Regions from separate parts of the Lysinibacillus zambalensis genome, predicted to be linked through region 3. Evidence: riboswitches for the same ligand, from Rfam matches in the RefSeq annotation. Region 3 holds a riboswitch; each other region holds the start of a gene.
What was found. A riboswitch is a leader RNA that binds a small molecule or an ion and turns the genes downstream of it on or off. The one in region 3 is predicted to bind S-adenosylmethionine.
Positions count from the first base shown of each region.

Region 1 (7,560 bases), on a different contig from region 3:
TCACAATATCAGGAAGGGCATCGAGTGAACCAATTACGCCATCCAATTGGCGACCACCGTGGTTTGATACGATAATACCGTCAATGCCGTTTTCAATAGCTAGTTTTGCGTCTTCAGGATGTAAGATTCCTTTCAGTAAAATAGGGAGATTAGAACGGCGCTTTAATTCACGTACATTCTCCCAATTTAATGTTGGATGGAACACATTTTGCAAAACGCCCTGTACATATGACTCGAATGAATCATCTGGTAAAGAAGCAGTAAAAACAGGATCATTCATATAGTTTCCTCGAGCATACCCAAGTTTTAATGGTGAAAATTGATTGCGAACATCTTCTTCACGCCAGCCAAGCATGACGGTATCTACAGTTAAAACAATAGCCTCAAAACCAGCAGCCTCGGCTCGGGCTGCCATGCTATATGCAATTTCCTCATTTGTTGACCAATATAATTGAAACCATTTAGTAGCAGTAGGGGCTGTTTGTGCCACATCTTCAAGTGCATAGCTTGAAACTGTACTTTGAATATAAGGAATTTTTAACTGATCAGCCGCACGAGCAACGGCAAGCTCTCCCTCGTCATGTGCCATTTTGTTCATGCCAACAGGAGCAAATAAGAGCGGAGTTGGATGTACTTTTCCGAACAGCTCAATCGATGTATCAATACTTGAAACATCCTGTAAAAAGCGTGGAATAATAGAGTATTTTTCAAAGGCGGCACGGTTATTTCGTAATGTTTGTTCACCCCCAGCACCTGAACGAATGTAGCCAAACGGACCAGCTTCCATCTTTTCTGCAACAGCCTTTTCTAAATCTGCAAAGCAAATAGGGAAGGGGGCTTGTGCATTTATATTTTTTAACAGTAGATCACCATGTGTTGTTTTTGTCATCGTAATCCTCCTATCAATCTTTCTTTAGTTTCGCAGCAAAGCGGTTACCCATTGATTGAATAATCTGAACAAGGATGATTAAGATAAACACTGTCGCATACATCACATCGACCTCATAGCGTAAATGACCGTAACGATATGCGAGATCACCTAAACCACCAGCACCAACCATTCCAGCCATTGCTGTTGCTCCTATCAGACCGATTGTGGCAATTGTTAAGCCTAAAATAATGGATGGACGAGCCTCACGTAGTAAGACATTCCAAATGATGTGACGTCGTTTAATACCCATTGCTGTATAAGCTTCCACAACACCTGGATCAACTTCCAATAGTGCCGTTTCCATAAGTCGCGCAATATAAGGCGCTGTATAAACAACAAGCGGCACAATAACACCTTTTACACCAATAGTTGTGCCAACGATCAGCTTAGTGAACGGTAAAATGAAGAATAGTAATATAATGAACGGTACAGAGCGAATAATATTAATAAATAAATTGAAAAATTGATAGAGAAATTTATTTTCAAATGATTGCCCTGGTCGGGTTAAAACGATTAAAAGCCCTAAAGGGATCCCAATTAAAATAGAGAACAATAATGAAATCCCGACCATTTGAAAGGTTTCGATAATGGATTGCCCAATAACATTTGACCAGTCTGCAAAGAAGCTTTGAATGCTATTCATTTAATTCGCCTCCTAATTCCTCAACGTCTACCCCGTTTTCTGTAAAATATTTAAGTGCCTTTTCTACGATATGTGCCTCACCGTGAAGATGCACGACAATATTCCCGACGATGCCATTTTTTAATTCAATGATATTGGCTGTTAAAATATTTGGTTGTACATCATAAACTTTGCTCACTTCTGCAAGTAATGGCTTCCCGGTACTTTCACCAAGGAATGTTAAACGAATCACACTTCCGGAAAGATTCAATTGCTCGATAAGGGAAGGAGATAAATTACGTTGAGAAATAGTGTTTAAAAACTTTCGTGTCGTTGGGTGCTGAGGCTTCGAAAATAGTTCTATAGCAGAGCCATATTCCACAACCGTCCCTGATTCAAGAACGGATACATCATCGCAAATTTTTTGAATAACATTCATTTCATGTGTAATGAGTAAAATAGTGATGCCCAGTTCACGGTTAATTTTTAAGAGAAGCTCAAGAATAGCGTCAGTTGTTTCAGGATCGAGAGCACTTGTCGCTTCATCACTGAGTAAAATCTCAGGCTCTTGGGCTAGTGCACGTGCAATAGCGACACGTTGCTTTTGACCACCCGAAAGCTGGCTAGGATAACTATCTAATTTCTCTGTTAGGCCAACAATTTCTGCATATTTTGCAACGCGTTTTTTCACTTCAGAGTCGTTATAGCCTAGAAGTTTTAATGGTACCGAGATATTGTTGTAAACGGTCGCTGTTTTTAAGAGATTAAAATGCTGGAAGATCATGCCGATTTTTTGACGCGTTTCGCGAAGGTCGTTTAAAGAAAGGGAAGTAATATCTACATTGTCGATCAATACTTTACCTGTTGTTGGACGCTCTAATAAATTAACACAGCGAATAAGGGTACTTTTTCCTGCACCACTGTAGCCAATAACCCCATGAATTTCACCTTTTTTGACATGTAGGTTAATGCCATCTACTGCTTTAACGATACCTTTTTTAGTTTTAAATTCTTTTGTTATATTTTCTAGTTGAATCATACTGTGATATCTCCTTTCTAAGTCCTTTTATAAAGCAAGAATCTGCTAGCATTCCTATAGGAGTCTCGCAGATTCTTAATTTATGAAAGGCCCTTCATCGTTACTTACCAGCTTGGAATGATAGAACCTTTGAATTCCTCTTCAATAAATTTGCGTACTTCATCAGATTGATAGGCTTCAACAAATTTTTTAATCGCTGGGTCATCCTCGTTTTCAGAACGTACCGCGATGTAGTTTACATATGGAGAGTTAGTAGATTCTAAAAGAATGGAGTCTTTTTTAGGATCAATACCAGCATCAAGAGCGAAGTTCGTATTAATAGCTGCCACATCTACTTCACTAAGCTGCTTCGGAATTTGTGCAGCCTCTAATTCAATGAATTTAAAATTCTTTTTGTTTTCTTCCACATCGCGAGTAGAAGCTGTTAAGTCTGCACCTTCTTTTAATTTAATGATGCCTGCCTCTTGAAGGACAAATAGAGCACGAGCACCGTTCGTTGGATCATTTGGTAATCCGAATGTAGCACCATCAGGAACTTCATCCAATGATTTATATTTCTCAGAGTAAATGCCCATTGGAGTTAAAATTGTTTTTCCTACTGGCACTAAATCTGTTTTGTGATCTTTGTTAAATGCATCGAGGAAAGGCTTGTGTTGATAGCTGTTTACATCAAGATCATCCTCGGCTAACGATGTATTTGGTAAAACATAATCAGAGAACGTTTTTAGTTCTACCTCTAAGCCATTTTCTTTGGCAACTTTTGCAGCAACTTCTGCAATTTGTTCGTGTGGACCAGAAGTTACACCTACTACAATTTTATTTTCATTAATAGCCTTACCTTGACTACCTTTATCTTCTTTAGTACCGCAACCTACTAATGCTGCTACTAATGTGAGACTTGCTAAACCTAGTAAAATTTTGTTTTTCTTTTTCATGAGACATACCTCCAAAGTTGTTTTATCGGTTTGTATAAAAAAACAATTTCGCCTTGGCGTAATTGTTGTCCGGATATTGAATTGTGCTAGCACAATTCATTCCTTTCAAAATCTGTGACATCCGCCTGAGGCTTTTATCTTCATGTAAATGAAGATAAAAAAAACTCTCTTAAAAAATTAAGAGAGGCTCATAAAAAAAGTGTCCTCTCTTATCTTTCAAACGATATCGTTTGCAGGATTTAGCACCTTCCTTAAAAAAGGAGGTTGCCGAGCTTCATAGGGCCAGTCCCTCAGCTACTCTTGATAAGAGATTTATAATATTTTTTTGTAAATCCGATAGGACTAATATAAATTATTGGTTATGGTAAGTCAATGGAATTTTTAAAATTTTTTATTTTATTACAATATTCCATTAAGGGAGATGGGTGGGAATGTTAGTGAGAGTCAACTATGTGTGGGATGGGAGATATGAAACGCATTTTCATGGCTCTATGAGCGATTAGTGGGGTGGTGTGTCCGTATGAAGAAATGGTTTATGACCAATGTTATCCAATAGAAGAAGGGCTAGAGCTACCACAAAAAATAGTGAGATGAAAAGACTGTCCCTTAGCAAGCGTGAGCTGATGGGACAGTTTTTTGATAGAGGGAATCAAATGTTCATGAGTTAAATAGGTTTAATTTTTCAATTCTGCTGACCGCTTCACGTAAGCGTTCTTCACTTACGAGTAAACCTACACGAACATAGCCTTCACCGTATTGACCGAAGCCATTGCCAGCAGCTACTGCGATATCAGCTTTGTCGAGCAATACATCAGCAAACTGCTCGCTTGTATAACCTAATGGAACAGGGAGCCATGCAAAGAAAGAGCCCTTTGGTGCCGTTACTTGCCAACCAATGCGCTGTGCTTCTTCGATAAGAACATTTCGTCGACGCTCATAAGTCGCTCTTAGCGTATTCGCGCAATCCTGTGATGCTGTAAGGGCAACCGCTGCTGCTTGTTGTACGGCAGGGAATTGACTACAAAATAGATGATCTTGAATAAGATTAATAGCCGCAACAATATCAGCGTTACCAACTGCAAATCCAATACGCCAGCCTGCCATATTATATGTTTTAGATAATGTATACATCTCGATGCCGACCTCTTTGGCACCTTCCGCTTGCAGGAAACTAATAGGTTTCTTGCCGTCAAATCCAATTGCACCGTAAGCGAAATCATGTGAGACGATTATGTTGTGCTCTTTAGCAAAGCGCGCCGTTTCCTCGAAAAATTCAAGTGTTGCAGTACCACCAGTTGGGTTGTTCGGGTAATTTAAGTAAAGTAGCTTAGCCTTTTCTTTTACGTCATCAGAAAGAGCATGATAATCAGGCAGGAAATCATTTTCTGCAAAAAGTGGCATGACTTCAAAATTAACATCACCTAATACAACACCAGATAAGTAATCTGGATATCCAGGATCGGGTAATAACATTGTATCACCCGGGTTTAAAACCGCTAATGGCAGCTCAACAAGACCAATTTTTGTACCACCAAGAATAGCTACCTCAGTTTCAGGGTCAATATCAACATTGTATTCACGTTTGTAGAAGTCTGCAGCTGCTTGACGTAATTCTACTAGGCCGCGGAATGGAGAATATTTATGATTTTGAGGGTTTTCAGCTGCCTCCTGTAACGCTTTTATAACGTGTTGGGGAGTGGGCTGATCTGGATTGCCTTGACCGAGATTGATAACATCGCGCCCTTCTGCTAAAGCACTATTCACTTTTTGCACCAATGCTGCAAAAAATTGAGTCGGGAGTTGCTGTAGTTTTTTTGAGAATTCCATGCATGTTCTCCTTTTTAGAAAATAATAATTGATGCAAATATTATTACTTTTTTTACTAATTGTCTAGAGTCTCAATTTACAAAGATGGACGCACAAAACACAAACAGAGAGCATGCGAGCCTAAGTACAAAGAAGATTCCGAACGTAATTATGCCTTGTCATGTAACAACATCTGAGGCATCTTACCAATGCCCATAAAACATAGGTTTTGGCATTACTTTTAAGCCCTTTAAAATAATATTTAATTTTTTTTTTAATTACTGTAACTTTTATTAATCTTAATCGTACTAATTAATAGAATCTAAAACTAAGAGCAAAAATGATTAGTAAGATTCACTTTCGCGAAAAGGCCAGGGCTCACTTTATTGCTGAGATCCTGGTCTTTTTGTTTTTGTTCCAAAGCTGCTCTAAGCTCAGACAACAGCGATATCATTTTCAATTGTAGTATAATGAAATATAGAAAAGCACAAATGCAGTAAAAGAAATACTTTTGGGAGAAGGGGAGGAATTAAGATGAAAATTGGGTGTATCCAACTAAATGTTGGTTTTGGCAAAGTAGAAGAAAATTTTGCTCGTGCGGAAGAAAAGATTCGTGAAGCGGCAAAACAAGGTGCAGAAATTATTGTATTACCGGAAATGTGGAATACAGGCTATGCGCTTGAAAAATTATCAGAGCTTGCAGATGTGAATGGAGAACGTTCGAAAGCATTTTTATCAAACCTAGCGAAAGAGCTTGGCGTACATATTGTTGGAGGCTCTGTTTCAACGAAGAAGGGCGATAAATTTTACAACACGATGTATACGTTTGATAACAATGGTGAGTTAGTAGGTGAATATAACAAGGCACATCTTTTCCGATTGATGGACGAGCATTTATATTTAGAAGCAGGGGATGAAATGAATCGCTTTGCCCTTGGTGATATCGAGGCTGCAGGTGTGATTTGCTATGATATTCGCTTCCCAGAATGGCTACGTGCTCACGCTTTAGATGGCGCAAAAGTATTGTTCGTGCCGGCACAATGGCCGACGCCACGTATCGATCATTGGAACACATTGCTGCAAGCACGTGCCATTGAAAATCAATGCTTCGTGATCGCTGTTAATCGTATATCGAGAAAAGTAGAAAACTTTAATGGTCAATCAATGATTATTCAACCGTGGGGCGAAGTGCTTTGGGTTGGTGCAGAGGACGAGGAAGTAGCTGTCATTGACGTGGACTTTTCGATTGTCGATGAAGTACGAGGCAGAATTCCAGTTTATGACGACCGCAGACCAGCATTATATAGTGGAGTAGTTACCGAAAATTAAAATCTGATAGCACGCTCATAGCGATTTTGAGCGTGCTATTCTTGCAACATCACTGATCAATCATAAACATGTAGTTAGTTTTTATCCTCAATTAAAGAATTGGCGAGCAACATAAATTCAAGCGTAATTCGATTATGCCCCTTCATGAAATTTTTCCCTAAAAGACTTTCAAGCTTTTTTAAACGATGGTAGAGCGTTTGGCGTACGATGAACAGTTGATTAGCGGTTTGTTGTTTAGAGCCGTTCGTTTGCAAGTATACTTGCAGTGTTTCTAATAGCTTACTATTATTTTTTTTGTCGTATTCAATAACGGGCTGTAAATAATCTTGAATCACTTCCTGCAAATTTACTTGCATCTGTAATTTATAGATGAGGTGATACAAATGTAAATCATCATAAAAGTAAGATGTAGTTTGTACTTTACTGCAAATATACAATGTTTCGAGTGCAGTTTGATAACTCTTCGGTATTTCCTCTACGTCTGCTACGACTTTGCCAATGGCTACTTGATACCCTTGAATCATTTGTTTTTTATAAAAATCAGTTTTCTGCAGGGAAGAAACTAATGTATTTAATAATTCGCGACTCGATTTACTATCTTTCTGATGAAGTAAAATAAAAATGACATAGCTTTTCCTTTCGTATAGAAATGGTATAAATCCATTTTGCTCAAAAAGGTTTCGGTAGTAGAGCTTGCTGTAGACGACATCCTCTTGTACTTTAGAGACTGCATTAGGCATTGCTAACATAAAAACGGTCCCGCTAGAAAGCTTATAGCTAGAATGATAGCTGACGATAAATTTATAAATTTCCTCTTTCGATAGTTTTTGATCGATCCAATCTCCTAAAATAGAGGCATCCTCAATGTCCCTTTTCTCTTCAATATAAAATTCTCTCA
Region 1 covers NZ_JBEGDG010000033.1:6,811-14,370, reverse strand. The annotation lists gene ABNX05_RS24100 (alpha-hydroxy acid oxidase) at 1-889, opposite strand, end outside; gene ABNX05_RS24095 (methionine ABC transporter permease) at 903-1,574, opposite strand; gene ABNX05_RS24090 (methionine ABC transporter ATP-binding protein) at 1,567-2,592, opposite strand; gene ABNX05_RS24085 (MetQ/NlpA family ABC transporter substrate-binding protein) at 2,697-3,527, opposite strand; SAM riboswitch class I at 3,734-3,837, opposite strand; gene ABNX05_RS24080 (pyridoxal phosphate-dependent aminotransferase) at 4,185-5,354, opposite strand; gene ABNX05_RS24075 (carbon-nitrogen family hydrolase) at 5,868-6,662, shown strand; gene ABNX05_RS24070 (PucR family transcriptional regulator) at 6,737-7,560, opposite strand, start outside.
Region 1: another riboswitch for S-adenosylmethionine. It lies ahead of ABNX05_RS24085 (MetQ/NlpA family ABC transporter substrate-binding protein); the one in region 3 lies ahead of ABNX05_RS22145 (Na+/H+ antiporter NhaC family protein).

Region 2 (7,560 bases), on a different contig from region 3:
CTTCCTTTGTACCTTCTAAAATATAGTAAGCTAAGCGACCTTCTACTGTTTTCGGAATATCTGCCTCTGTTTTTTCCTTCTTTTTATCACGATAGAAATCCGTGAAAACAGCTAATGTTTCATCATTTGTATGGAAGAGTAAATCATTGGCTAGCTTAATTTCCTCCTCAGGAATGGATGCATAACGTTCTAGCTTCTCCGTATTCACAATTGCATAATCTAATCCAGCCTGTGTACAGTGATATAAATATACGGCATTTAATACTTCACGACCTACTGGTGGTAATCCGAACGAAATATTACTTACACCAAGCACCGTTAATGTACGTGGCATTTTTTCTTTAATCAGGCGAATTCCTTCTACCGTTTCAAGTGCTGAACCAATATACTGCTCATCTCCCGTTCCTACTGGGAACATTAATGGGTCAAAAATAATATCTTCAGGAGCAATACCCCACTTTTCTGTTAACAATTTATAGGAACGTTCAGCAATCTCAAGCTTGCGCTGTCGATCAACCGCCATGCCTTGCTCATCAATTGTCCCCACTACTAAAGAGGCACCATATTTTTTCACTAGCGGTAAAACTGCGTCAAAACGCTCCTCGCCATCCTCTAGGTTTATAGAGTTAATAATGGCTTTCCCTTGAGAAAACTTAAGTGCTTCCTCAATTACTTTTTCATCTGTCGAGTCAATTACAAGAGGTACTTTTACTTTTTTTACAACCTCCTGCATAAAGCCACGTATATCTTCTAGTTCATCGCGGTCAGGGTTTGCTAAACAAATATCGATAACATGTGCTCCATTTTTCACCTGGGCACGCGCGATTTCTGCAGCTTCCTCAAACTTCCCGTCAATAATTAAATTTTTAAACTTACGAGAACCGATTACATTCGTCCGTTCTCCAATAAATAACGGACGCATAGAATCGTCATACACCAATGGCTCGATACCAGAAACTACATGACCATGTGTGGCATCTGGTAATTGACGAGGCTTTTGGTCCTTTAGCACTTCTCGAATAGTAGCAATATGTGCTGGAGTTGTACCACAGCAGCCTCCTACAATATTTAACCACCCCTTTTCCGCAAAGCCTTTTAGCTTTTGTGACAGCGAATCAGGTGACTCATGGTAGCAGCCTTCCTCGTCAGGTAAGCCTGCATTCGGGTAACAGCTAATATAGCCTGTTGAAAGCTCTGCTAGTGAACGGATATGATCCGTCATAAACTCTGGTCCAGTTGCACAGTTTAAGCCAACTGATAATGGCTTAATATGCTCGATGGAAATGTAAAAAGCATCAATTGTTTGACCGGCCAATGTTGTTCCCATCGGTTCAATTGTTCCTGATATCATCACAGGTAGCTCTTTTTCAGTTGCCTTAAAAGCACGAGATACCCCTAATGTTCCTGCCTTAACATTCAACATATCCTGACTAGTTTCTAGCAACAGAACGTCAGCTCCGGCTTCGATTAATGCCTTGGCCTGAACATAGAAGTTTTCCTCTAATTCATCAAATGTAATACCACCTGTAACTGACAAGGTTTTTGTGGTTGGTCCCATAGCCCCCGCTACAAAACGTGGCCAATCGGATGTAGAAAACTCATCTACTACTTTGCGTGCAATTTCCACAGCACGTGTATTGATTTCTTCTGCCTTCGCACCAAGATCATATTCATTTAATACAAGTGGAGTACTTCCAAATGTATTTGTACAAATAATATCTGCTCCAGCTTCTAAATATTTTCTATGAACTTTTTCAAGCACATCTGGTCTAGTTAGCACGAGATTTTCATTACAGCCATCATATTCCTCGCCGCCAAAATCCTCTGCTGATAAATTTTCATTTTGTAGCATTGTACCCATTGCGCCATCAAGAATTAAAATTCGTTTCTCTAGTTGTTCTTCAATCAAGTGCTTAGCCATTTATACTTACCCCTTTTTTCTGTTCATCCAATTGCTCAATAAATTTCATCAATTCTAGTGTCATGTCATAGCGTAAAAATGGTGTGATGAGGTAAATACCATTGAAATATTCCGCTGCTACTTCTACTAATTCCTTGGCAATTGCAATCCCTTCTAGTGTTGCGCGTTCTTTATCATCGCCACATGCCTTCATACGGGCTAACACATCATCGGATAGTTTGATGCCTGGCACTTCATGATGTAAAAACTCCGCACTTTTATAGCTCGTTACTGGCATAATACCTATATAAATTGGTGTTTCTAAATGCTTTGTCGCCTCGTATATTTCCACGATTTTTTCCTTTGTATAAACAGGCTGCGAAATAAAATAATCTGCCCCATATTCAATTTTCTTCTCTAATCGAGATACCGCGCGATCTAGTACACGTACATTAGGATTAAAGGCAGCCGCTACAGAGAAATTCGCCTTTTTACGAAGTGGTTTCCCCGAGAACGATACACCTTCATTTAACTGTTTTATTAATTGGATTAGCTCCATTGAAGATACGTCATAAACGCTTGTGGCCCCTGGGAAATCGCCCACCTTCGTCGGATCTCCAGTCACTGCTAAAATATCGTGAATACCTAGTGCATTTAATCCCATTAAATGTGATTGAAGTCCAATTAAATTACGATCTCGGCATGTTATATGAGTTAACGGTCGTACCCCGTGTGTTTCTTTCAGTAAGGCACCCATTGCGACATTACTAATCCTTGGAGAAGCAAGTGAATTATCTGCCATCATGACTACATCTGCGCCCGCCTCATATATTTTTCTTGCTCCCGCAATAAAGCCTTCAATTTCTAAATGTCTTGGTGTATCTAATTCCACTATAACTGAGCGTTCTCGTTTTACTTTTACATGTAATGGTTCGTAATTTGCTGGCTCAGCCTCACGGACAATCTCTACTTTTTCTGGCTTTGCATACTTTTCTTCGACTGGAGATAACTCCTCTAAGTACTTTTTCGCTGCAGCAATATGCTTTGGTGTCGTACCACAGCAACCACCAATTAAACGTACCCCCTGATCACGAAGCTCTACAGCTGCTCGACCAAAATAATCTGCCTCCGACTCATAAACGACACGGCCATCCTCTACATCAAGAAGAGAAGCATTCGGATACGCTGACATAAATGCTTTCTTAGGAAGCTCCACACCTTCAAATGCTTGTATTGTATGGTGAGGACCTAAGCGACAGTTAACACCTACGAGATCAGCACCTAGCGCTTCAAGTTCATGTAAAGCGTTATTTAAGCTCATTCCATTTTGTAAAATTCCTGGTTCGTGCATAGAAACTTGAGCAATAATCGGTAATTTCGTTTTAGCTCGTAGCATTGCTAAAGTCGCTGTTAACTCTTCAAAATCATAATATGTCTCAAGTAAAAGGCCATCTGGATTTCCTGCAAGTAAAACGGTTGCCTGCTCATCAACTGTTGCTAAAATTTCCTCTAACGTTGCGTCGCTTTTTCGAATACCACGGATTCCCCCAATAGTACCTAAAACAAATTGTCCACCATCTGCCGCTGCTCGTTTTGCAATCGTTATAGCAGCTTCATTAAACTGCTGCACACGAGATTCTAATCCATAGCGGGCTAATTTTATGGCATTAGCTCCGTAAGTGTTCGTTTGAATAATATCGGCACCTGCCGCTATATACTCTCTATGAATCTTTTCAATTAATTCAGGTCTTTGTATATTCATTTCCTCGTGGCAATACTCCAAGCCATAGCCATATAAAACTGTACCAATTGCACCATCTGCTGTAAGAACATGCGTTTTTAACCTTTCAAGCAATCCCATAAAACTAGCCTCTCTTCCTTTATTTATAAAAATTAAAATGCAAAAAGCCTTCTTTTACATAAAAAGAAGGCTTTAACGTTTCGTCATTGTTTTTCCTTCTCATCTTCGACACTACGGTCCTCTGGATTTAGCACCTGACAATAAGTTGGTTGCTGAAGCTTCACAGGGCCAGTCCCTCAGCTTCTCTTGATAAGAATGTTGTATGAATTTTTTAAATAATTAAAAGAATCATATCGTTTACGAACGATTGAGTCAAGACTATTTCACAGAACAGAGGTAAAATCTCACGAAAAATACCATATTTTGATTTAAATCAAACAATTACGATAGTTTTTCAGCAAGCTCCTCACCAATTTTTTTACCATTTTGAATACACGCACCTATGCCCACTCCGAAATAAGAGCAACCCGCTATTGATAAATTCGGATAGTTTTTCTCAAGCTCTTGTACGAGACCTTGCAACGCTTCACGATGTGCCAAATCATACTTTGGCATTTGGTCGATCCATTTTGTCACGTCCACAATTGTTGGTGTTTCCTCAATCCCCAAGCTTTTTCTTACATCTTCTAGAGCAACCGCTGCTAACTCTTCATCTGACATCAAACGCAATCTCTCATACTCAGGGTTAATGCTCTTATAAAAAAGTCGTACAAGTAATTTTCCTTCTGCTGACGTGTGTTTCCACTTGCGACTTGTCCACGTTGCTGCATTACAAATAACATCCGAATTATGTGACACAATATAGCCTGTTCCATCCGCGGGTAATCTATTATCTGGTACATCAAACCCTAAGTAAATCGTAATGGCGGATGCAGTATTGAATTGTTCAAAATAGCCGTTCAAAGATTCATCCTGCAATAAGCTTTGTACCGCTTCATTTGGCAGTGCCATGACAACATGATTTGCTTCAATTATTTTACCGTTTGCTAATGTAACGGAGTACTGATTCTCCTGCTTTTTAACACTTATAGTGGCAATCCCTTTTATAATTTCTACATCCGTTAATGTTTCTTCAAGTCGATCAATTAATGACGATAAACCATTTTTAAATGAAATAAATTTTTTATTGGCGGCTTTCAAAAATTGTTCCCTGTTTGCATCAAAGCCTTTAATAATACTACCGTAATCATTTTTGTAATCGATTAAATACGGTAAAGTGGAAGCAATTGAAAGTTGATTTAAATCTCCCGAGTATACACCTGCAAGTACGGGCGCTATTTGGTTTTGAACAAGCTCCTCACCTAAATAGTACGTTAAAAATTCTCCAATCGAACTTTCCTTTGTAAATTCTTCATTTGGCATGGTTAAATCCTTTAATGCTTCTTTTTTACCTTTCTCTGATACAAGCGTGCTTTCCTCTAGAGATTGTAAGCTCATAGGAATACCAAACGTTGAATCTGCTGGGATAGCATGTAGCTCATTATTTGTGAAAATATACGAAACACCCGTTTCGTTATACACAAGATTTTGTTCAAAATTAAGTTCTTCTACTAACTCCATAACACCTTTATGACGCGCTACTATAGAATCTGCTCCTGTTTCCATGATAAAGCCTTGTTCATATGCAGAGTGAAGCTTACCACCAAGGTATGTATTTTTTTCAACGAGTACTAGCTTTACATTTAAGTTTTTCTCCTGAACTTGACGTTGTAAATAATGCATCGTACACAAACCCGTAATTCCGCCACCTAATACAACTACTGTTTTCATATTAACCGCCCCTATTTTTAGTTCTTTATTTCAGTATAAACTTTTTTTATCGAAAATTACGTTAAACCCTTTACAAATTTAGCAAAAATGGAGCTATCCAGCGCATAGGATAGCTCCATTCTTTTCTATGTTCAATTAGTATATATTGAATTTAACAGCATATTTTCACCGGTATTTTTATCTACCTAGCGGATCGTATATATTAACAGTTGATATAGTGTTATTATACACTACAGTGTAAAGCATCTTTATTTTTCTTTGTCTCCTGCTTTTCACTTCATTAATTTAAATTTTGTGCAAAGCTAGCTAGTTCTTCAGCGGAATTTTTCACTTCATTAAAAGCAATACCTAATTGACTTAGTACTTCTACTATTGCTTGTACTTCTTTTTCCATCTGTCCATTTTGTTCTTTGGCTTCGGTCATAGCGTCCAATATATTAGTAAATTGGCCTTCCGTTTGAACCATGTTTTCCTCACCAGAAGTTACCTCTTCTTGAATATTACTAAGCGAGTGAACAAGTTTATCAGTCCGCTCATTCGTTTTATGTAATAAAGTCGCAACCGATGTGACAGATTCCTTTGTTTGAATCGATAGTTTTCTCACTTCATCTGCAACAACACTAAAGCCTTTACCCGATTCTCCAGCGCGAGCCGCTTCTATTGCCGCATTTAAAGCTAACAAGTTCGTTTGATTAGCAATATTTGTCACAACATTCATAATCGATTCCATTTCCCTTGACATATCTGCCAACTGTGTAATATTTTCCGCTATACCATCAAGCGAATCAATAATATTACTCATATTTTGCGATTGATTCTTTAATCGTTCACGACCTTCTAATGCCTGACTCTCAGCCATAGTCGACACTTGAAGTGATTTTTTTGCCAGTTGTTTAATTTCATCCGATTGTTCACTTAAGCGATGAAACGAGTTGTTTGTTTCCAATGATATTGTGGCAAGACCTTCCGAAGACGCTACGATTTTTTTCTCTATTACTTCTTTTCTACGTTCTATTTTTTCATGAAGCTGCTCAATGGTATGCTCAAAAGCCTCTAAAACTAACTGTTGCTCAAAATTAGATATTTTTGAGATAGCCCTAATTGTATTAAGTTGATCCATTGGATGATGAACATGTTCTTCAACTAAGTCAATAAATGATGCCGTTAAATCTTGAAAAGCACAAATATACCATTGTGTTTTAAGCCCGATATGTACATGTACTTTAGCAATTTTAACTCTTCTTTGATAAAAATCATCATCAATCGTACCATTAAACATTTCAATAATATGACGTCTTAAAGTAATTTTCAGCTTCTCTACAGAACTATGTTTATTAATAATATCTACTAGAGTACGTTCAGTTACAATCATTTCATAAAATCGATTAACAATGTTATCAATATTGCCTTCTACAAAAGGTTGAAAGGCTTTTAAATATTGTAAATCCCGCTTCGTCAATTTAAGCAAATCAATTTGCTTTTTTATTGAATTGCGATTCGCTATATCCATTTTTACAATGTATTGCTCTAAATCTAACGCCGTTGTCTTTCTCTGTTTTTGAAAAATCACACATTTACCCTCTTTCATGCCGTGTACTTTTAAAAGCTGAGAAAAATTTAATTCCATTCACTTAAAAATAAAAAAACATCACCATAACGTACAGTTGATTTCCATTCGGGCTAGGCGCCTTCCTGTGGAATTGTCATCCCTAACTTTTAGTGAGAACACCCTCAGTATTACTTATGACTCTGTCCCTTTGTTAAATCAACTAAAAATGGTAACTTTATAATTAGCTATCGCTACTAACTACCTTTCAAAATCCCTCATATACCTTATACATTTTATAAATAGCTGTCAATTTTTATAATTACATTTTTTTACATTAATTGAACAAAAAGTACCTGTTGTCTTACTTATTATCTAAAACAGCAAAAAAGCTACCACAATACTTTTGGGTAGCCAATTGACATCATCTCTGTTTTTTTTATGCTTATTTTTCCTTTGTTTTAGTTCGAGGTAATACCACTTTATTATATTGATATTTTAACGGCCAACCACAACTGGTAATATATACTCATTCATAGCAAC
Region 2 covers NZ_JBEGDG010000030.1:28,764-36,323, forward strand. The annotation lists gene metH (methionine synthase) at 1-1,921, opposite strand, end outside; gene ABNX05_RS23680 (bifunctional homocysteine S-methyltransferase/methylenetetrahydrofolate reductase) at 1,914-3,761, opposite strand; SAM riboswitch class I at 3,858-3,957, opposite strand; gene ABNX05_RS23685 (protoporphyrinogen oxidase) at 4,083-5,471, opposite strand; gene ABNX05_RS23690 (protoglobin domain-containing protein) at 5,752-7,041, opposite strand.
Region 2: another riboswitch for S-adenosylmethionine. It lies ahead of ABNX05_RS23680 (bifunctional homocysteine S-methyltransferase/methylenetetrahydrofolate reductase); the one in region 3 lies ahead of ABNX05_RS22145 (Na+/H+ antiporter NhaC family protein).

Region 3 (7,560 bases):
TCCATTTTCACTAAACTCCAAAAACATCAATGCTCCAACAGGATATGCATTTGAAATACTTGCAATTAATGCTTTTATACGATGATCATCCCAAACCCATCCACGCTGGAAATCTGGTAGTTGAATTTGTCCATTCTCTATATTTTTTAAAATATCTACAATTGCTGTATCATTTGACTTAAATGTGCTACTCATTTGAATCTCCTTTTTCATCTTATTATATCTTTCTTAAAAATAACTTGATTTCCCAATTGAATTGATTGAGTTTTATAACCAGCGTCAACCCAAGAGTGCGCTTGTGTATGAGAACCAATATTATTACTCCACCAAGCAGAGTATTTATATGCTGAGTCTGGAAGTTTAAAGCCTAAAATCATTTCAATATTTCCAAAAGAAAGTGCAATACACTCTGAACCATTTGATTTTAAGAATTGTTGTAGTTGCAAATACTTTTCCCCACGCATTATATCCCTCCTCGGGTATTAAATCACACAAACTCTAATTGTGGACGCCTCTCTTACACTAATGGTAAATGCTTCACGTAAACATTTACTATCCCATGGCTGACTTCAAGACCAATAAAACACTCAGGAAGATTTCTTTCTTCCAATAAGCTGTTTAATCTCTTATTCTGCTTCTCATCGACACACCTTAAAAATGGAATTAAATTATATTTTTTCCTTATAGCTTTATTATACATAATATTAAGTCCACATCTTATACAATTATCGCAAAATAAAATAAGATTTTTAAAATAAATACATAGGCATGAGTAACTTGCAAATACCTACTTATGAGCAATTTATGTATCCTTTTTTAGACTATCTAAAAGATGAAAATGAGCATATATTAAAAGAATTATATGAATTTTCACCTCCATATTTCAATTTATCAGAAGAACGAGTAGAAGAACTTCTCCCTAGTGGAAATCAAACAGTTGTCGTCAATCGAATAGGTTGGGCACGTACATACCTTAATAATGCTGGTCTCATTAGTAGTCCAAAACGAGCTGTATTTAAAATTACACAAGAAGGCTTAAAGCTTCTTCAAGATTCGTCTGTTAAAGAAATCAATCAAAAAGTATTAGAACGTTACCCTCAATTTTTAGAATTTAAAAATCGTACAAAACCTTCCACAGATTCTGATGTAAAAGCAATGATTTCTGAGGATTCCAGAACCCCCTTAGAAATTATGAATGAAAATTATTAAATCTTAAAGCAATCATTGCAAACCGAATTACTAGAAAAAATTATGGAGTGCTCCCCTCAATTCTTTGAGCAATTAATTGTTAACTTAATCGTAGCAATGGGGTACGGGGGATCGATTTCAGATGCCGGAAAGCAGTAGGAAAATCTGGGGATGGTGGAATCGATGGCATTGTGAAAGAAGACATCCTCGGATTAGATAAAATCTACTTACAGGGAAAACGTTGGACAAATCCAGTTTCAAGACCTGATATCCAAGCATTTGTTGGAAGTTTTGGTAGGCTTTAAAGCTAACAAAGGAATTTTCATCACTACATCTCGTTTTAAAAAGAAGCAATTGCATATTCCGAGAGTATTGATAAATCATTAATTTTAATTGATGGGATGAAACTTACTGAGTTAATGTTTTTATACAATGTAGGTGTATCGAATGTACAAACCTTTAAAATAAAGCGTATGGATTCAGACTTTTTTGAGGAAGGTTAACAATAAGAAAATGCAGCGAGCTTCATTCGAAGATTGCTGCATTTTTTAAGTATATCAATATTTACTATAAGATATAAACTTGTTCTGCAATATCAGTTTTTTTATGCCTTTTAAGTCTTTTTGCAGCTTTTTTTGACCTACAACTCGATCACGTTTCTTAAAAAGAAAAAATATTATAATTCAGCTTTAGCTTCCTTTATAGAAGCCTCAAAATAAAGTTCATCAACAATACTTGCGAGTTCATAGATGGTCTCACTATCCCTATTAATAAAGATACTTGTATAAATATTTACTATTGGATTTATACTAATAATTATAAAAATACTAATAAATGCTATTGTAATTATTAATGGTTTTAAACTATCATTTGTTAAAAGACTTAATGCAAAAATAATGATTGTTACAACCATAGCTAAATATGGGTTTAAGTCATACTTTTTATATTTTTTCTCACTTTTCTCTTTTAAAATAATTGATAAATCTCTAAATTGCTCGGAAAGAATAACCCCCTTTTCCTGTAAGTAATACTCTATGTAATCTTTTAATTTCTCTTTATAATTTAACCAACTTATTTCAAGTAAATTGTCAACTTTTTTATTAATTTTCAACAGCATAATCAAAAAGATTATTTCAAGTAGAAAAAACCACTTACTTAATTCAAAAATTAAAAAGAAACTTACCAATGCACTAAACAATAGAACAAAAAAACTTATAGTTACTGGTATGCCAACTACCTCATAACCTCTTTTAAGTATCTTTTTCCTATATTTTTTATAGTCCTGTATAAAATTATCAATCATTTACGGCTTCCTTTCAATTAGTGTGCTTCAATTAGATAGGCTTTCATCATAAACAACTACAACAATTTCCGCCAACTGAGTATGGCTGTAAATATTGGAGTACATGAAGTCCCTCTTCACAAACTTCGACGCTTCTTCATGGGGTACCTATGTTAATAATTGAACTGTATTAGGTAAATATACACATGCACTTTTGCTTACTAATCGATCTCTGTGTAATTTAAATCACTACTGCTAATACCCCAATTAACATTGATTACAGTGGTAATCTGCTTCTTAGGAATAAATCTCCTATGTGGGTTGGAATAAACCTCCACTATGGGATCATTACTAAAACATTCTTTTACTAATACAAGATGATAATCTTCTTGTTTTTCAGCTGCAATAGCCCATTCTTTATCTGTAAACAATACGCCACCATTATCTCCCGATAAACCTTTTACTTCAAATACACGGTCAGAATTTTCAACCTCAAAATCATACCCACATCCTAAATCACGAGTATCCACTAAAATATCATGGGGATAATATTTAGCAAACCAATCTATAAAAATTGCTTCAGCTTTTTTTCCCGTTATACCACGTGTTGTATAAGTAGATGTTTGTTTAGGTACATTTTCAGATAATAAAAGCACTGCCCTTGATGACGCTTCATCTAATAAATCCAATACAACAGCTCTTAGTGCTTCTTCACTCAAATGATCAAATGCATTAACAATTTTCAAGTTACTTTTACTTAACTCTACTTGATGCCAACCTGCCCGATGTCCAAATAACGGATCAAAATCATCTCGCCGATTCTTTACACTGTTTCTCTTATACCCAAGTTTTCTACCTATTTCTTCATGTGCCTGATTAATTTTAGAATATCCAAGATTCGCATAGGCTACCCTATCAAACTTAGCTAAATAAAATGCTGTAATTAATAATTTTTCCCTTTTATCCATCCGATATACCTCTTTAAATTTCAATTAGTATTCCACCATATTATTATAAGTTAAATATTTTATAGTTTGGAAATTTAATATTATAAAACGAGATATAATAAGACCTATTGTGAAAAATTATATAAAACCTTCGAAATTATAGTAGCAAATCTTTAGATAGTAGCATTACTGATCTCTTTTTTCCTGAGAAAAAATTTTTATATTACTTCGAAATAAGGTTTGATTAAAAAATGTTGCAAATATAGATGTTTTATTATAATATTTCATTATTGTGCAAAAAATAATATGTTTTTCTTCTTATCAAGAGAGATGGAGGGACTGGCCCTATGAAATCTCGGCAGCGGAACTTTGTGAGTAAGTTACTGTGCCAAATCCAGCAAGCAAAGGCTTGATAGATAAGAGGAGTGTTTTATAGATATAAGACCTCTTCTTGTTTTCAAGAAGAGGTCTTTTTTTAGAGGAAAATGGACAAAGACGTATCCATTTTTAATTTTTGGAGGTAGAACAATGAAGAAAGAAAATCCATGGGCACTAATCCCATTTGTTGTTTTTTTAGTTTTATTTATTGGTTCAGGGGTTATTACAGGTGATTTTTATGCTTTCCCTGTCATTGTAGCCATTGCCATTTCGGGCGCTGTGGCTCTGGCAATGAATCGAAAAGAATCGTTTTCAAATAAGGTTGATATTTTTTGTAAAGGCGCTGGAAATTTAAATGTCATGCTGATGGTTGTTATTTTTCTATTGGCTGGAGCCTTTTCAGAGGTAGCAAAAGGCATGGGGGCAGTGGATTCCACTGTTAACTTCGCTTTGTCGGTCATTCCCCAAAACCTGCTTGTCGTAGGCTTGTTCATCATAGCCTGCTTTATCTCCCTATCAATGGGTACATCAGTAGGAACAATTGTTGCACTGGCACCAATTGGAGTTGGAATCAGCGAGCATATCGACTTTTCCATGGCTTTAGTAATGGCAGCGATTGTTGGAGGATCGATGTTTGGCGATAATTTATCCTTTATTTCAGATACAACCATTACTGCGGTTCGTTCACAAGGCGCACAAATGAAGGATAAATTTAAGGTGAACTTTTGGATTGTGTTGCCAGCAGCTGTTGCAACAAGCATTTTTTTAGGAGTTATCACAATGGGCGAAACCGCGGCACAAGTAGAGCATTTAAGCTATAGTTGGGTAAAAATTGTTCCCTATGTATTGGTTATTATTTTTGCGCTAATTGGAATGAATGTCTTCCTTGTTCTTGCATTTGGAATTGTTCTGGCCGGGGCTGTTGGCTTAGCGGATGGTAGCTATCAGTTAATGGACCTTTTCCAAAAGATTGGCGAAGGAATGTCAGGCATGTATGAAATGGCATTTCTTGCAATCTTAATAGCTGGAATGGTGGAGATTATTAAGCTTAACGGAGGAATTGACTTCCTACTTCACCTTGCCACACGAAGAATTAAATCAAAAAAAGGTGCCGAATTTGGGATTGCCGGCCTTGTGGGCCTAACTAATTTATCTACGGCCAATAATACAATTGCTATTTTAATTGCTGGCCCGCTTGCAAAAAATATTGCTGACCAGTATGGGATTGAGCCGAGAAAGTCCGCAAGTATATTAGATATTTTCTCCTGTACGGCCCAAGGTCTTCTGCCATATGGAGCCCAATTCCTGGCAGCTGCGAGCGTAGCTGGAATATCGCCAGTGAGCATGTTGCAGTACTCTTTCTACCCAATTTTAATAGGAATTTGCGGAGTCATTGCTATTCTTATTGGATACCCGAAACAAAAGAAAGCTTGAGGAATGGTGTAGCATTAAAAAATATTGATTTTATATTGAAATAATCCAATCGTTTTGACAAAAGATTCATCAAAACGATTGGATTTTTTATTTAAGGTTATTCTTTTTCTCTTTATATGATTACTTTTTCAAGTTTTCAGATTGGAGCTCTAACAATCTTTCTCTAAGTGCATCATCACTAGCATAAATATATAATCCCTCAATTCCCCGTTTCATCAGCACATTCAAGGAATATAGAATAATCTTCTCTTTTGCCTGTTTAACATCTTCTATTCCTTCTATTCCTGCAAATGCACCTACATCTTTGTAATTCTCAGGTTTTATAACTAAGATTGCTTATCGTATGTTATAGATGGTCCTAAGATTACACCCACATAGTTTAAATCGAAGCCCTGAATTGTATAAATGGAGCCTGCTTCTTCTATAGTGGAGTCCTTTTCTGCCCAGGTGTATTTCCCATCTGTTATGTTCCATGGAATTTTGTAATTGCCCTTATCTTCCGTTATATAATAAATACCGCCGTCTTTCTTATGTAAATAATCAAATGTTGAAGCAACTCGACTTAAACCATCATTATTCTTTTCAAAAATCGCTTTATGCATTTTTTGTAAAGAATCGAATATCGTCAACTCATATTCTTTATCGTTAGGAATAGGAGAAATCTTTTTATTTTTAAAATGATCAATCCATTCAATTACCTCTTCGTTTGCTCTCATACGGAATTGATTTTTGAGTTCGTATTTTTCATAATCACTTTGATGCAATAAAGCTTCCAATGTAGCTTCCTTCCAAAAGCTTTTAAGTTTCAATACTTGGCTTTCATCATAAACAACTACAACGTTTTTCGCCAACTTCTTAATCTCTTCAAGCTGATTATTGTCTGTAAAATTATTATATGTGTCTGGCCTAGTTAATAATAAATGTCCTTCATCCACTAAAATAATGTCAGCCTTTTCGCCTGATTTTTTTAGACGATTAATTAAAGGTGTAGGTCTATCAAAATTTTTAGTTTTTAAAAACTTTAATTTAGAATACTTTTATATGTTTTGAGCATTTCATCATGATTAACAATTTAAAGCGAATGCGATCTGTTTAAGTTTGGCTAAAACAGCAAAGGCAAATGGTATCGACTTCTATCAATACCTAGTGACAATAATGACAGAGTTGCCGAATTTACCAATCCATTAGAAGCTAGAGATTTTAAATAATTTCATGCCTTGGTCAAAAACTATCAAAGTCACATGTGCAAAATGGCCATCTATCTGAAAATATTTTTCAATTAGATGGCCATTCGTCGTACATACGGAAAGGGTGCGTATTATTTATATTTCGGGCTTACGATAAAGAATCTGAATGTAGTGAAAACAGAATTTATAACGATCCCCCAATAACTTGGCCAAATAAAATTCGTTTTTCGTTGCAACGAAAAAGAATCCCTTTGGATTATCAGGTAAATATTTTTTAGTTATTTTTAATTCAATTAAAATTAAAGAGTTTAAATCCTTTTCTTTGCGTACTAGAGCTTCTGTATTAGAATTTAACATGATTAAGTAAATAAATCATATCGAATGTGCGAAAAAATGTGGATTTGTTGAAAAAAGAAAATTAATTACTTCTTATTGGACTAAAACTTTATAAAGAGCATTCAAATACATTATTTTCTTAAATATATCCGGGATGCATAGAAAGGAATAAAAAAATGGCTACTTCTAAATCATATACATTTACTCAACGAAATAATGCAACAAATTTTGCTAGTTATAAAATAGTATTCAAATATTCTTTCACTTGTTCAAAATCTAAATCATTGCCAGGTCGAAATGGGAAAGCATTAATTGGGGAAATGATATCTTCTGCACATTCAGAGCTCTTAACTTTGTAAAAATATTCAAGTAAACTTCCTGGATATAGGATTGAAGCACTTTTACTATTAATAATACCATCTTTGTAAGCATGCATTTTCCAAATATCTTCTTTTTTAAATGAGTTATCTTTAGTTTGAATCTTATACTTTGAATCGAAATGATGTAACGTATATTCATTATTTGTTAGATTTATTATTTTTATTGAGATATCGGGCTTATATGAAATGGTATAAGATTTATTGGGTGGTTTAAATTCATGATTATAATATAGAATTATTTTTTTCTTTTGCTCAAGTAAGAGATACTCAACTTCACTTTTTTTTCCATGTTTCAAAGTAAATGTAACTCTATCTAAGCTAGTTTTTATAAGATTATGCTTTAGGTTATAAGGTGTAGAAATTACTTCTGAAATTAAGGATTCTATTTTCAAATAACACCAAATTTCATATAGTTCAGCTACTGGTTT
Region 3 covers NZ_JBEGDG010000024.1:48,821-56,380, forward strand. The annotation lists gene ABNX05_RS22115 (GmrSD restriction endonuclease domain-containing protein) at 1-195, opposite strand, end outside; gene ABNX05_RS22120 (DUF7662 domain-containing protein) at 210-464, opposite strand; gene ABNX05_RS22125 (winged helix-turn-helix domain-containing protein) at 769-1,209, shown strand; gene ABNX05_RS22130 (restriction endonuclease) at 1,380-1,493, shown strand; gene ABNX05_RS22135 (hypothetical protein) at 1,865-2,491, opposite strand; gene ABNX05_RS22140 (protein NO VEIN domain-containing protein) at 2,692-3,438, opposite strand; SAM riboswitch class I at 3,733-3,840, shown strand; gene ABNX05_RS22145 (Na+/H+ antiporter NhaC family protein) at 3,946-5,229, shown strand; gene ABNX05_RS26450 (DNA/RNA helicase domain-containing protein) at 5,350-5,562, opposite strand; gene ABNX05_RS22150 (DNA/RNA helicase domain-containing protein) at 5,556-6,209, opposite strand; partial or broken gene ABNX05_RS26455 (transposase domain-containing protein) at 6,304-6,495, shown strand; gene ABNX05_RS22160 (hypothetical protein) at 6,552-6,773, opposite strand; gene ABNX05_RS22165 (DUF2357 domain-containing protein) at 6,988-7,560, opposite strand, start outside.